Regions from separate parts of the Marinomonas sp. 15G6-16 genome, predicted to be linked through region 3. Evidence: predicted binding sites of a transcription regulator. Region 3 holds the regulator's gene; each other region holds the start of a gene.
What was found. The regulator FNR, encoded in region 3, switches genes on or off when oxygen is low (the NO sensors DNR and NnrR bind a similar motif). The targets are predictions, from matches to a motif close to TTGATNTANATCAA.
Positions count from the first base shown of each region.

Region 1 (3,282 bases), 440 kb from region 3:
ATCCCAACTGTTGCGCCATTTTGTGTTTTCTAGTTTTGAACGGTAGTCAAAACCGATCGGGCGGAAGAATAACGCCGCCAACACCAACATCATGGCAAAGTAGAAACCAGAGAAAGACGTCGCATACACCACAGGCCAAGCCGCAAACAAAGCACCACCCGCGGTAATAAACCAAACTTGGTTGCCATCCCAATGGGGCGCAATCGAGTTGATCATGATACGACGTTCAGAATCCGTTCCACCGATTATGTTTAGTAGACTCCCAACGCCCATGTCGAAGCCATCCGTTACGGCGAAACCAATCAGTAAAACACCGATCAATACCCACCAAATTACTTTTAATAATTCGTAATCCATCTTATACCTCCTGCTTTAACTGAGCAGTTTCTTGTTCAAGTGCATAGCGACCAGTGTGTAAACTAGAAGGCCCCTGCTTTGCAAAACGAATCATTAGATACATTTCGGCAATCAAGAAAGCGGTATACAAGACGGCAAAGCCAGCGATCGTAATCCAAATTTCGGTTGCTGTTAGGCTCGATACTGCAACGTGAACAGGTAAGATTTCACCAATCGCCCACGGTTGACGGCCATATTCTGCAACAAACCAACCGGCTTCGTTCGCAATCCAAGGCAACGGCAAACACAGCACAATGAATTTCAAGAAAGTAGGATTATTACCAATTCGGCGACGAGCATTTTGATAGAAAGCCGCTGCGAACACGATCAACATTAGGAAGCCACATCCCACCATAATTCGAAAGGCGAAAAACAAAGGCGCAACCTGAGGAATAGAATATTCCACCGCTAGATCAATTTCGTCTGACGTTACTTTATTGATGTCTTCATTGAAGGCTGTCACCAATAAACCGTAACCAAGGTCGTCTTTCACTTTCTCGAAGTTAGACTTCACAAGAGGATCTGTTGAGCCTTCGCGTAATTGCTCAAGCAACTGGTTCGCATAAATACCATTGATGATTCGTTGGCGATTATGCTCTTTCAGTTCTTGAATACCCTCTACTTCCGTATCAAGAGAACGTGTTGCAATCAAACCCATTAAGCCCGGAATCTTGATTGCGTATTCGTTTTCTTCAAGCTCTTGGTTTGGGAAAGCAATCAGAGTGAAATCCGCAGGTGCTTCCTGAGTTTCCCATTCCGCTTCAATGGCAGCCAATTTCACTTTTTGAACTTCACCAATCTCGTAACCAGATTCATCACCTAGCAAGATCACACTCAAAATAGAAGCCAGACCAAACGCAGAAGCAATGGCGAAAGAACGACGAGCAAAGGCAAGATCACGACCTTTTAGTAAGTAGTAGCTTGAAATCACTAGAACGAACATGGCACCCGTTGTGTAACCTGCAGAAACCGTATGAACAAACTTCACCTGCGCCACTGGGTTAAAGATCAAAGCGCTGAAATCAACCAACTCCATTCTCATGGTTTCGTAGTTGAACTCAGAACCGACTGGGTTTTGCATCCAGCCGTTGGCAATCAAAATCCATAGAGCAGATAAGTTAGAACCTAACGCTACGCCCCAAGTCACCATTAGGTGTTTTACCTTGCTGAGACGATCCCAACCAAAGAAGAACAAGCCAACCAAAGTGGACTCTAGGAAGAAAGCCATCAAACCTTCGATGGCCAAAGGTGCACCAAAAATATCGCCAACATAATGAGAGTAATAAGACCAGTTAGTCCCGAATTGGAACTCCATCGTCAAACCCGTTGTTACGCCAAGCGCAAAGTTAATACCAAACAATTTACCCCAGAACTTAACCATGTCTTTGTAAACTTGCTTACCGGTAATCACGTAGACTGATTCCATGATTGCGAGTAAGAAAGCCATCCCTAATGTCAAAGGGACAAACAAATAGTGGTACAGAGCAGTGAAAGCAAACTGAAACCGCGATAATTCCACTACAGCTTCGTTAATCATATAACTTCAACCCATTCATTTGATTGAGAAAAAAGACGCTTGTAGACACTTAAATTCATTTAATTGAGTGTTCTTATTATCTAACGCCCACCGAAGCCTCACCCATCTGAGGCTACTATAAGGCCAGATTATGAGAGGTGTTGCGTTTTAAAACATTGCGTTAGATCAAGATAAAGAGAGTGAAAAGAATATGTCAGAAAGCCAAAAAACAGAGTGTTTAAAAAGCCACAGGAAAGTCTTTCATTTGTAGATATATGTCATGGAAAAGGCGGCTCAAAGCCGCTATTAGAGAAGACAAAGTAAGATGAATCTAATCCCAGTTACTGCGTCTTAGGCTTTTGATTTGCCCTTTTTGCTTTTTCTGATCAACTCGTTTTTTCTGGGAAGATCGTGTCGGTTTGGTTGGACGACGGGCTTTTTGAACTCGAACAGCTTCTTGAATTAAGGCTTTTAGGCGCGCTAATGCGTCTTCCCTATTCAACTCTTGAGTTCTGTGTTGTTGTGCTTTGATCACGATATCGCCGTCTTTCGTGAGGCGAGAATCTTTAAGCTCTAAAAGTCGCTCTTTATAAAACGCAGGCAAGGAAGATTGAGCCACATTGAATCTAAGATGAATCGCAGAAGAGACTTTATTAACATTTTGACCACCCGCTCCTTGGGCTCGAATAGCAGTAAGTTCTATTTCGTGGTCTGGGATCGCTACTGCGACGGAGATTTGCAACATAGGGTTTCTTTGAAAATTCTATGATAAGAAGGAAGCTGTGATTATAACAGGCTTCCTGAATGTTTTCTCTGACGCATCGTTTCTCAGGAATTTATCGGCTATACTGCTTTTTTGGCATTTCAGCCATGTTCATTTTTGCGTATTATTTTTGGCTGCTTTCCATAAGCAGCCATTTTTAGCAGTAATAGGAGCGTTTTGTGACTCAGTTTCGTCCTTGTATCGATTTACATCAAGGCAAGGTTAAACAAATTGTAGGTGGTAGCTTGAACGACAAAGGCGCTACTGAAAACTTTATCAGCGATTACAACGCAGAGCATTACGCGAAGCTTTATCGTGAGCATGGCCTTACGGGCGGCCACGTAATTGCATTAGGTAAAGGCAACCAAGATGAGGCATTAAGCGCCCTGCGTGCTTATCCTAACGGTTTACAATTTGGTGGCGGTGTAAAAAGTAGCAACGCTGCGAGTTATTTAGAAGCTGGCGCTTCTCACGTTATTGTAACGTCTTACTTATTTAAAGATGGCGAATTCTCTTGGGATCGCTTAGACAAAATTAAGCGTGAAACAGGAACAGATCGCCTTGTATTAGATTTGAGTTGTCGACGCACAGAAGACGGCTGGAGCAT
Region 1 covers NZ_CM147916.1:2,908,639-2,911,920, reverse strand. The annotation lists gene cydB (cytochrome d ubiquinol oxidase subunit II) at 1-357, opposite strand, end outside; gene AC0L46_RS13935 (cytochrome ubiquinol oxidase subunit I) at 359-1,933, opposite strand; gene arfB (alternative ribosome rescue aminoacyl-tRNA hydrolase ArfB) at 2,244-2,657, opposite strand; gene hisA (phosphoribosylformimino-5-aminoimidazole carboxamide ribotide isomerase) at 2,855-3,282, shown strand, end outside.
Region 1: the regulator FNR is predicted to act here: its motif matches at 2,089-2,102, upstream of AC0L46_RS13935 (cytochrome ubiquinol oxidase subunit I).

Region 2 (3,282 bases), 1.4 Mb from region 3:
CCGATTAAGCTAAAACGCCAGCCATTTTGGTCTTGTGAAAGCGTGATCGCCAAATCACTCTTTGTCGTCATTTCGCCACTAAATGGCATGTTAATCTGAACCGTTCGACGAATTTGTGCAGACAACAAGCCTTCGCCTAACGCGATAAGAGCGGGCCAATCTTGGGCTTCTTTTAAACGGCTCGACCAGTTTTCCAGCACTTGCTCATTCAACATAGCGCCGGGATAAATCAAACGAGAAATCAGACGATTCAATGGCTGGTAAATCACCGCCGTCGTCACTAAAAGAAGCAAAGAATAGAGCCACAATTGCCAGCTTGGAACGTCCGCTAAAGCTTGCAAACCCAGTCGTCCAGACACCACACTGATCACCGCGATCAAGCAAAGAATCACCAGCATCATGGCAAGCCAAAGTAAGGCTCTGTTCGCAAAGGCATTCACCGATAAGATTTGATAACGCACCACGCCATAAACCAGCAAGAGCAAATAGCTTGGCAACAGCAACATAGGATAAGGAAACCAACTGATGCCAAAGGACGGAAACACAAAGCTGGTTGCCAGCAAAAGCCCCCACGCGCCAACACCAAACATCGCCAAGATAGAGCGTTTTTTATTGCCCGAATGACGATACCAACCGAAGAGCAAAACCCCGTGAGCCAAGATCCCTACTAAAACCGTATACGCGAGGTTCCCTGTGCCTGCGTCTGTAAAAACGAAAAAAGAACGGGTGTCGAATGTGCTGACAACGTCGCCCGCGCCAATCCACCAGCTGTGCAAAACAACGGCCGAACTGGTGGCGTAAAACCAAGGCAACGCCTTATGAAGTCGGTCGAGCATGGCTTCTTTCGCGGCACCAGAGTTCACAAACACAATGGCAAAATGCAGGAAGAAAGTCGGCATAAGAGGATTCGCGAGAATGATGTGAATGCCAAGGTTTTCAAACCCTTGAAACAAGGCAACGTGACCAAAACACCAAATCGCCATCATGATGGCAAAGCCAGCCAAGGCGCGTAAATCGCCCTGCTTTTTCGCTCGCCATAAAAGCCAAATCGCGACCAAAATACCGCAGACGCTGGACACCAACATGGCGATTTCAAACATCAATGAAAGGGTCAAACCGTAAACCTCGTTTACACTATAAATAAGACAAAATCGTAAACCTCTTTTACGGCTCACGCAAAGTTAAATTTTATTCCTTTAAAATCAATAAGATAAAAACACTCATAAATTGGCCTCTCGTTTGCTATAAGCATTATTAATAGATTGATCTAGATCAATTTTTACTGACTTAATCACACATTCTTAATGGGGCAGACATTATGAACATGAGTTTTTTTCTAACCGAGGCCATCGCGCTTTTTAGCATTGTGGGCTTGGCGGTTTTTCCTTTGGCGTTTCAACAGATACGCACCATCGCCATCAAGAACGACGAATAACCATCGCTTGTCTTTTTTAACATTCAACTTTTACTAGGAATGGTTATGGATCTCGACGTTGCTATTTTGTCTCGTATTCAATTCGCCTTTACGGTGAGTTTCCACATTATTTTTCCCAGTATCACGATTGGTCTTGCGACCTTAATTGCGATCTGGGAAGGCTTGTGGCTGAAAACACACAACCCCTATTACCTTCAATTGGCCAAGTTTTGGATCAAGCCTTTTGCCATCACCTTCGGCATGGGCGTGGTGTCTGGCATTGTACTGTCTTATGAATTTGGCACTAACTTTTCTAAATTCTCTGAAATGACGGGAGCGATTTTAGGGCCGCTCATGGCCTACGAAGTACTGACGGCTTTCTTCATGGAAGCGGGCTTTCTCGGCGTCATGCTTTTTGGTTGGCAGCGGGTCGGTCGCAAACTGCATTTCTTCTCAACTCTCGTGGTGATGACAGGCACTTGGATTTCAGCCTTTTGGATCATTGTGGCGAATTCTTGGATGCAAACGCCTGCGGGTTACAAAATCGTCGATGGCAAATTTGAAGTAGAAAGCTGGATGGCGATCATTTTCAATCCGTCCATGCCTTACCGATTTACGCATATGTTAATGGCGGCTTTTATCACAGCCATCTTTGTTGTTGCGGGCATTTGCGCTTATTACTTATTGAAAAAGCAGAACATTCCTTTTGCAAAAAAAGGTTTGTCTATGTGCATGTGGTTCGCCTTGATATTGACGCCAATGCAAGCCTGGATTGGCGACATGCACGGCTTGAACGTGCAAGAGCATCAGCCAACAAAACTCGCCGCGATGGAAGGTATTTGGCCAGAAAAAGAAGCCAATGTGCCTTTGTTGTTATTCGCCATGCCGAACATGGAAACCGAATCCAACGATTACCAAGTGGGTATTCCCAACCTTGGTAGCTTGATTCTGACGCATTCTTGGGATGGCGAAGTGCAAGGATTAAAAACCGTTCCGCCAGAAGACAGACCGAATGTGCCTTTGGTGTTTTGGTCATTCCGCGTCATGGTTGGCATTGGTTTTGGGATGATGGGTATCGCCCTACTCGCCTTGTTATTGCGCCGCAAAGGTCGCTTGTTCGAAAACAGACCTTTCCTCGCGTTAGTCAGCTTATTTACACCTGCTGGCGTGATTGCGGTGTTGGCTGGCTGGTACGTGGTGGAAATCGGCCGACAGCCTTGGATCGTTTACAACTTGGTACGCACCTCAGAAATCGTCTCGCCATTACCGGCCGAGCGAGTCTTATTCACTCTTATCGTCTTCGTGGTGATTTATACCTTGCTGCTTGGGGTTTATCTGTACTTCATGCGTAAGTTAATCAAGAAAGGCCCGCCGAGCATGGCCGCCTTAGAACAACAATTAATCGGCATGAAAGCGCCCGGTTACGCCTTGGCGTGGGTGAAGCTTTTACAAGAAAACGATGCTGAGAATAAAGGCACTCCCAATACACAAGTACGAAACAAAGAAGGAGAGCAATAATGGATTTGGCATTTTTCTACTTCCTCGTTTTAGGCTTCGCCATCTTTATGTACGTCTTGCTCGATGGCTTTGATTTGGGCATTGGGATCTTGTATCCATGGTTCAATCAAGGTGGCGAGAGAGATCATTTAATGCGTTCTATCTCACACGTTTGGGATGGTAATGAAACTTGGTTAGTATTCGGCGGCGTGATTCTGTTTGCGGCCTTTCCTGAGGCGTATGGCGATATTCTCTCCATCTTTTATCTGCCAATCATGCTGATGCTGTTTGCCTTGATCTTCCGTGGTGTGGCCTTTGAGTATCGTTTCAAATCCGACACTTCTCGACCTTATTGGGATTTGGCGTTCAGT
Region 2 covers NZ_CM147916.1:1,980,113-1,983,394, reverse strand. The annotation lists gene AC0L46_RS09590 (sensor histidine kinase) at 1-1,115, opposite strand, end outside; gene AC0L46_RS09585 (cytochrome ubiquinol oxidase subunit I) at 1,481-2,932, shown strand; gene cydB (cytochrome d ubiquinol oxidase subunit II) at 2,932-3,282, shown strand, end outside.
Region 2: the regulator FNR is predicted to act here: its motif matches at 1,263-1,276, upstream of AC0L46_RS09585 (cytochrome ubiquinol oxidase subunit I).

Region 3 (3,282 bases):
TGCTAACTGAAATGGGCATAAATCGAATTAGTATTGGCGTTCAAGACTTTGACAACAAAGTACAAGAGGCGATTCATCGAGTTCAATCTCTTGAAACCGTTTCTCAATTGGTTGAAGACGCCCGTGCAATGAATATTAAATCTATAAACTTTGATTTGATCTATGGTCTTCCCTATCAATCTCTTGATGGTTTCAGAGATACCCTAGATAAAGTCATTGCATTATCGCCTGATCGCATTTCTTTGTTTAATTATGCTCATCTGCCTGAAAGGTTTAGATCACAAAAAAGGATACCTGAAGATAGCCTTCCTATTCCGAGCATCAAAGTGCAGTTGCTAAGAATGAGCATTGAGTATCTTATCGATGCGGGTTATGAGTACATAGGAATGGATCACTTTGCAAAACCTAATGACAGTCTTGCAAAAGCACAAAAGCAGGGCTTATTGCAAAGAAACTTCCAAGGCTATACAACTCACGCTGGAACTGATTTAGTGGCATTTGGTGTGTCTGCCATCAGCGATCTAAGTGGTGTTTACATCCAAAACCATACTGATTTAAGCCTATATCGAAGTAGTATTGAAAAAGGCCAATTGGCGATTAGTCGAGGCTATATCAGTGATTCTGATGACCGTATTCGCCATCAAGTTATTATGACCCTTATTTCTCAATTTGAATTAAATACTACGACAATTGAGCAAAAGAATAATATTAGATTTTTTGAATATTTCTCAAAAGAGGTAGATAATCTTACCTCAATGATTGAAGACGGTATGATTGAAATACAGGACAATGGAATGCAGACCATTATCCGAGTGACAGAACGTGGTAGATTACTTATTCGCTGTATTTGTATGGTTTTCGATAAGTACCTAAACAACAATATAAAATACTCAAAAGTTATATAACATCAGGTCAGGGAGATTCACATGTCAGTAACACACGCACAGACACGATTTAATAGTACACTTACGTCTCAATGTCAGAATTGTAGCCTAAGTGCACTTTGCCTTCCGATCGCTTTAGCTGATGAGGATATCAATAAACTAGATCAAATTATTGAGCGCAAAAAGCCATTAAAAAAAGGTGACTTTTTATTTCGCCAAGGTGAAAAATTTGATTCTGTTTATGCTGTACGTTCAGGTACATTGAAAACTTTCAACATAACGTCCGTTGGTGAAGAGCAGATCACAGGCTTTTATTGCCCTAGTGAGTTGGTTGGCTTAAGTGGCGTGGATTCAGATACCTATCCAGTTTCTGCCAAAGCGCTTGAAACCACAACAGTTTGTGAGATTCCTTTTACTCATTTAGAAGAACTATCTGCCCAAATTCCTTCTTTGAGACATCAGTTATTTAAGGTAATGAGTCGAAAAATATCGGATGATCAACAGATGATGGTCTTACTAGGGAAGAAAAATGCCGATGAAAAAGTCGCATCCTTCTTATTGAATCTGTCCAATCGATTTAAAAAGCGTGGTTACTCTGCCAGTGCGTTTCGACTTTCTATGTCTCGTGGCGAAATCGGAAACTACTTAGGTTTAGCTGTTGAAACCGTAAGTCGAGTGATTACTCGCTTTCAAAAAAATGAGCTAATTCATGTTGATGGTAAAGAGATTGAGATAGTCAATTTCCCTGAAATGCAAAAACTCGTTGGGATTGCGAGTGATTGTGGTAAAATCGCCAACATTTGATAAATAAATTAAGGCGTTACTGAATATGCTCTACGATGATTTTTACGTTAAGTCACTAATCCAAACAGTAGAAGACTGGCCAAAAGAAGGCATCAGCTTCCGTGATATTACTCCTATCTTTAGTGACCCTAAAGGAATGAGAATGGTCGTTGATGCCTACGTTCACCGCTACATGTCCTCTGATATTTCTCATATTGCTTGTATTGATGCTCGTGGTTTTTTGATTGCTGCAGTATTGGCCTATGAGCTGCAAAAGCCTCTTATCCTGATTCGCAAGAAAGGAAAACTCCCAGGTAAAACTGTTTCTCAAGCTTACGCTTTAGAATACGGTGAAGCTGAGCTTGAAATACAAGAAGGCGCGGTAAAAGCTGGCGATAATGTACTTTTGTTCGATGATTTAATTGCAACAGGTGGTACTTTGTTTGCCGCTATTAAATTGCTAACTGGACAAGGTGCGACAATCAAAGAAGTCGCTGCAATTATCGATTTACCAGATTTAGGTGGTAGTGAAAAATTACGTGAAAGTGACGTACCTGTTTTTAGTCTTTGTGCGTACGATGGCGATTGATATAAACGTTTAATCTCCAATAAAAAAGGTGGCTAGAGCCACCTTTTTTATTGCTCAGAAGTCTACTTACTTAAAAGTCGACGTTGGCACCAACAGAGAAGCCTTTGTTAATTTCTGCGCGGCTATTATCGTCGTATACAACCACGGTGTTTGCATAACTAATGTAAGCTCGAGCATTGCGCATTGTCATATACTCAAGACGGAAGTCATATGTGTATGTATGATTTAAGTTAGAAAATGACAATACCTCAGGTGAGTAATATAAGGAGCCGTAAATGCTCAAACGGTTTGCCTGTTGAAGTGTATAGCGGTACCAACCACCTAAGCCTAATGCAATTGAGACCTCATCGTTACTTCCAACATTGGTATCAATAATGGATAAACGGGCACCAACACCGACTTCCAAAGGTCCATTTCCACCTTCTGAGTCTTGAACGGTCAAACCCACATGGGCAGTAGAGCTATCTGTGTCAAGATCATTGGTAACGCCAGCATTTAAACCAAAGGACCCCATATCTAAATTGACATCGCCTTTCACTGTTTCGTTGGTCAAACTCACACCAGCAGTTGAGGCATGAACAAATGAACCACCTAAAAGGCCGACAGTTAATAATAGAGTTTTATATGTAAGATTCATTTCTATCATCCTATAGAGAAATAATGTTTAAGCGGTTCATAGCGTCTTCAGCTTTTTTCAAACCTTTAAAGTCAAATAATTCAGTGTCTGCCATATGTGATGGCACAACATTCTGCATGGCCGTGAACATTGAATCTGTTCTGCCTGGGTATTCTTTTTCCCACTGTTGAAGCATATCTTTCACAACTTGTCGTTGTAAGTTTTCCTGAGAGCCACAAAGGTTACATGGGATAATTGGGTATTCTTTCATTATTGAAAAGGCTTCAATATCCTTTTCTTTGCAATAAGCAAGTGGTCTTATAACAACATGTTTTCCATCATCACTGAGTAACTTTGGTGGCATAGATTTGAGTTTGCCGCCAAAAAACATGTTTAAGAATAAAGTTTCA
Region 3 covers NZ_CM147916.1:118,551-121,832, forward strand. The annotation lists gene hemN (oxygen-independent coproporphyrinogen III oxidase) at 1-905, shown strand, start outside; gene fnr (fumarate/nitrate reduction transcriptional regulator Fnr) at 927-1,688, shown strand; gene AC0L46_RS00610 (adenine phosphoribosyltransferase) at 1,714-2,256, shown strand; gene AC0L46_RS00615 (YfaZ family outer membrane protein) at 2,327-2,893, opposite strand; gene ttcA (tRNA 2-thiocytidine(32) synthetase TtcA) at 2,904-3,282, opposite strand, start outside.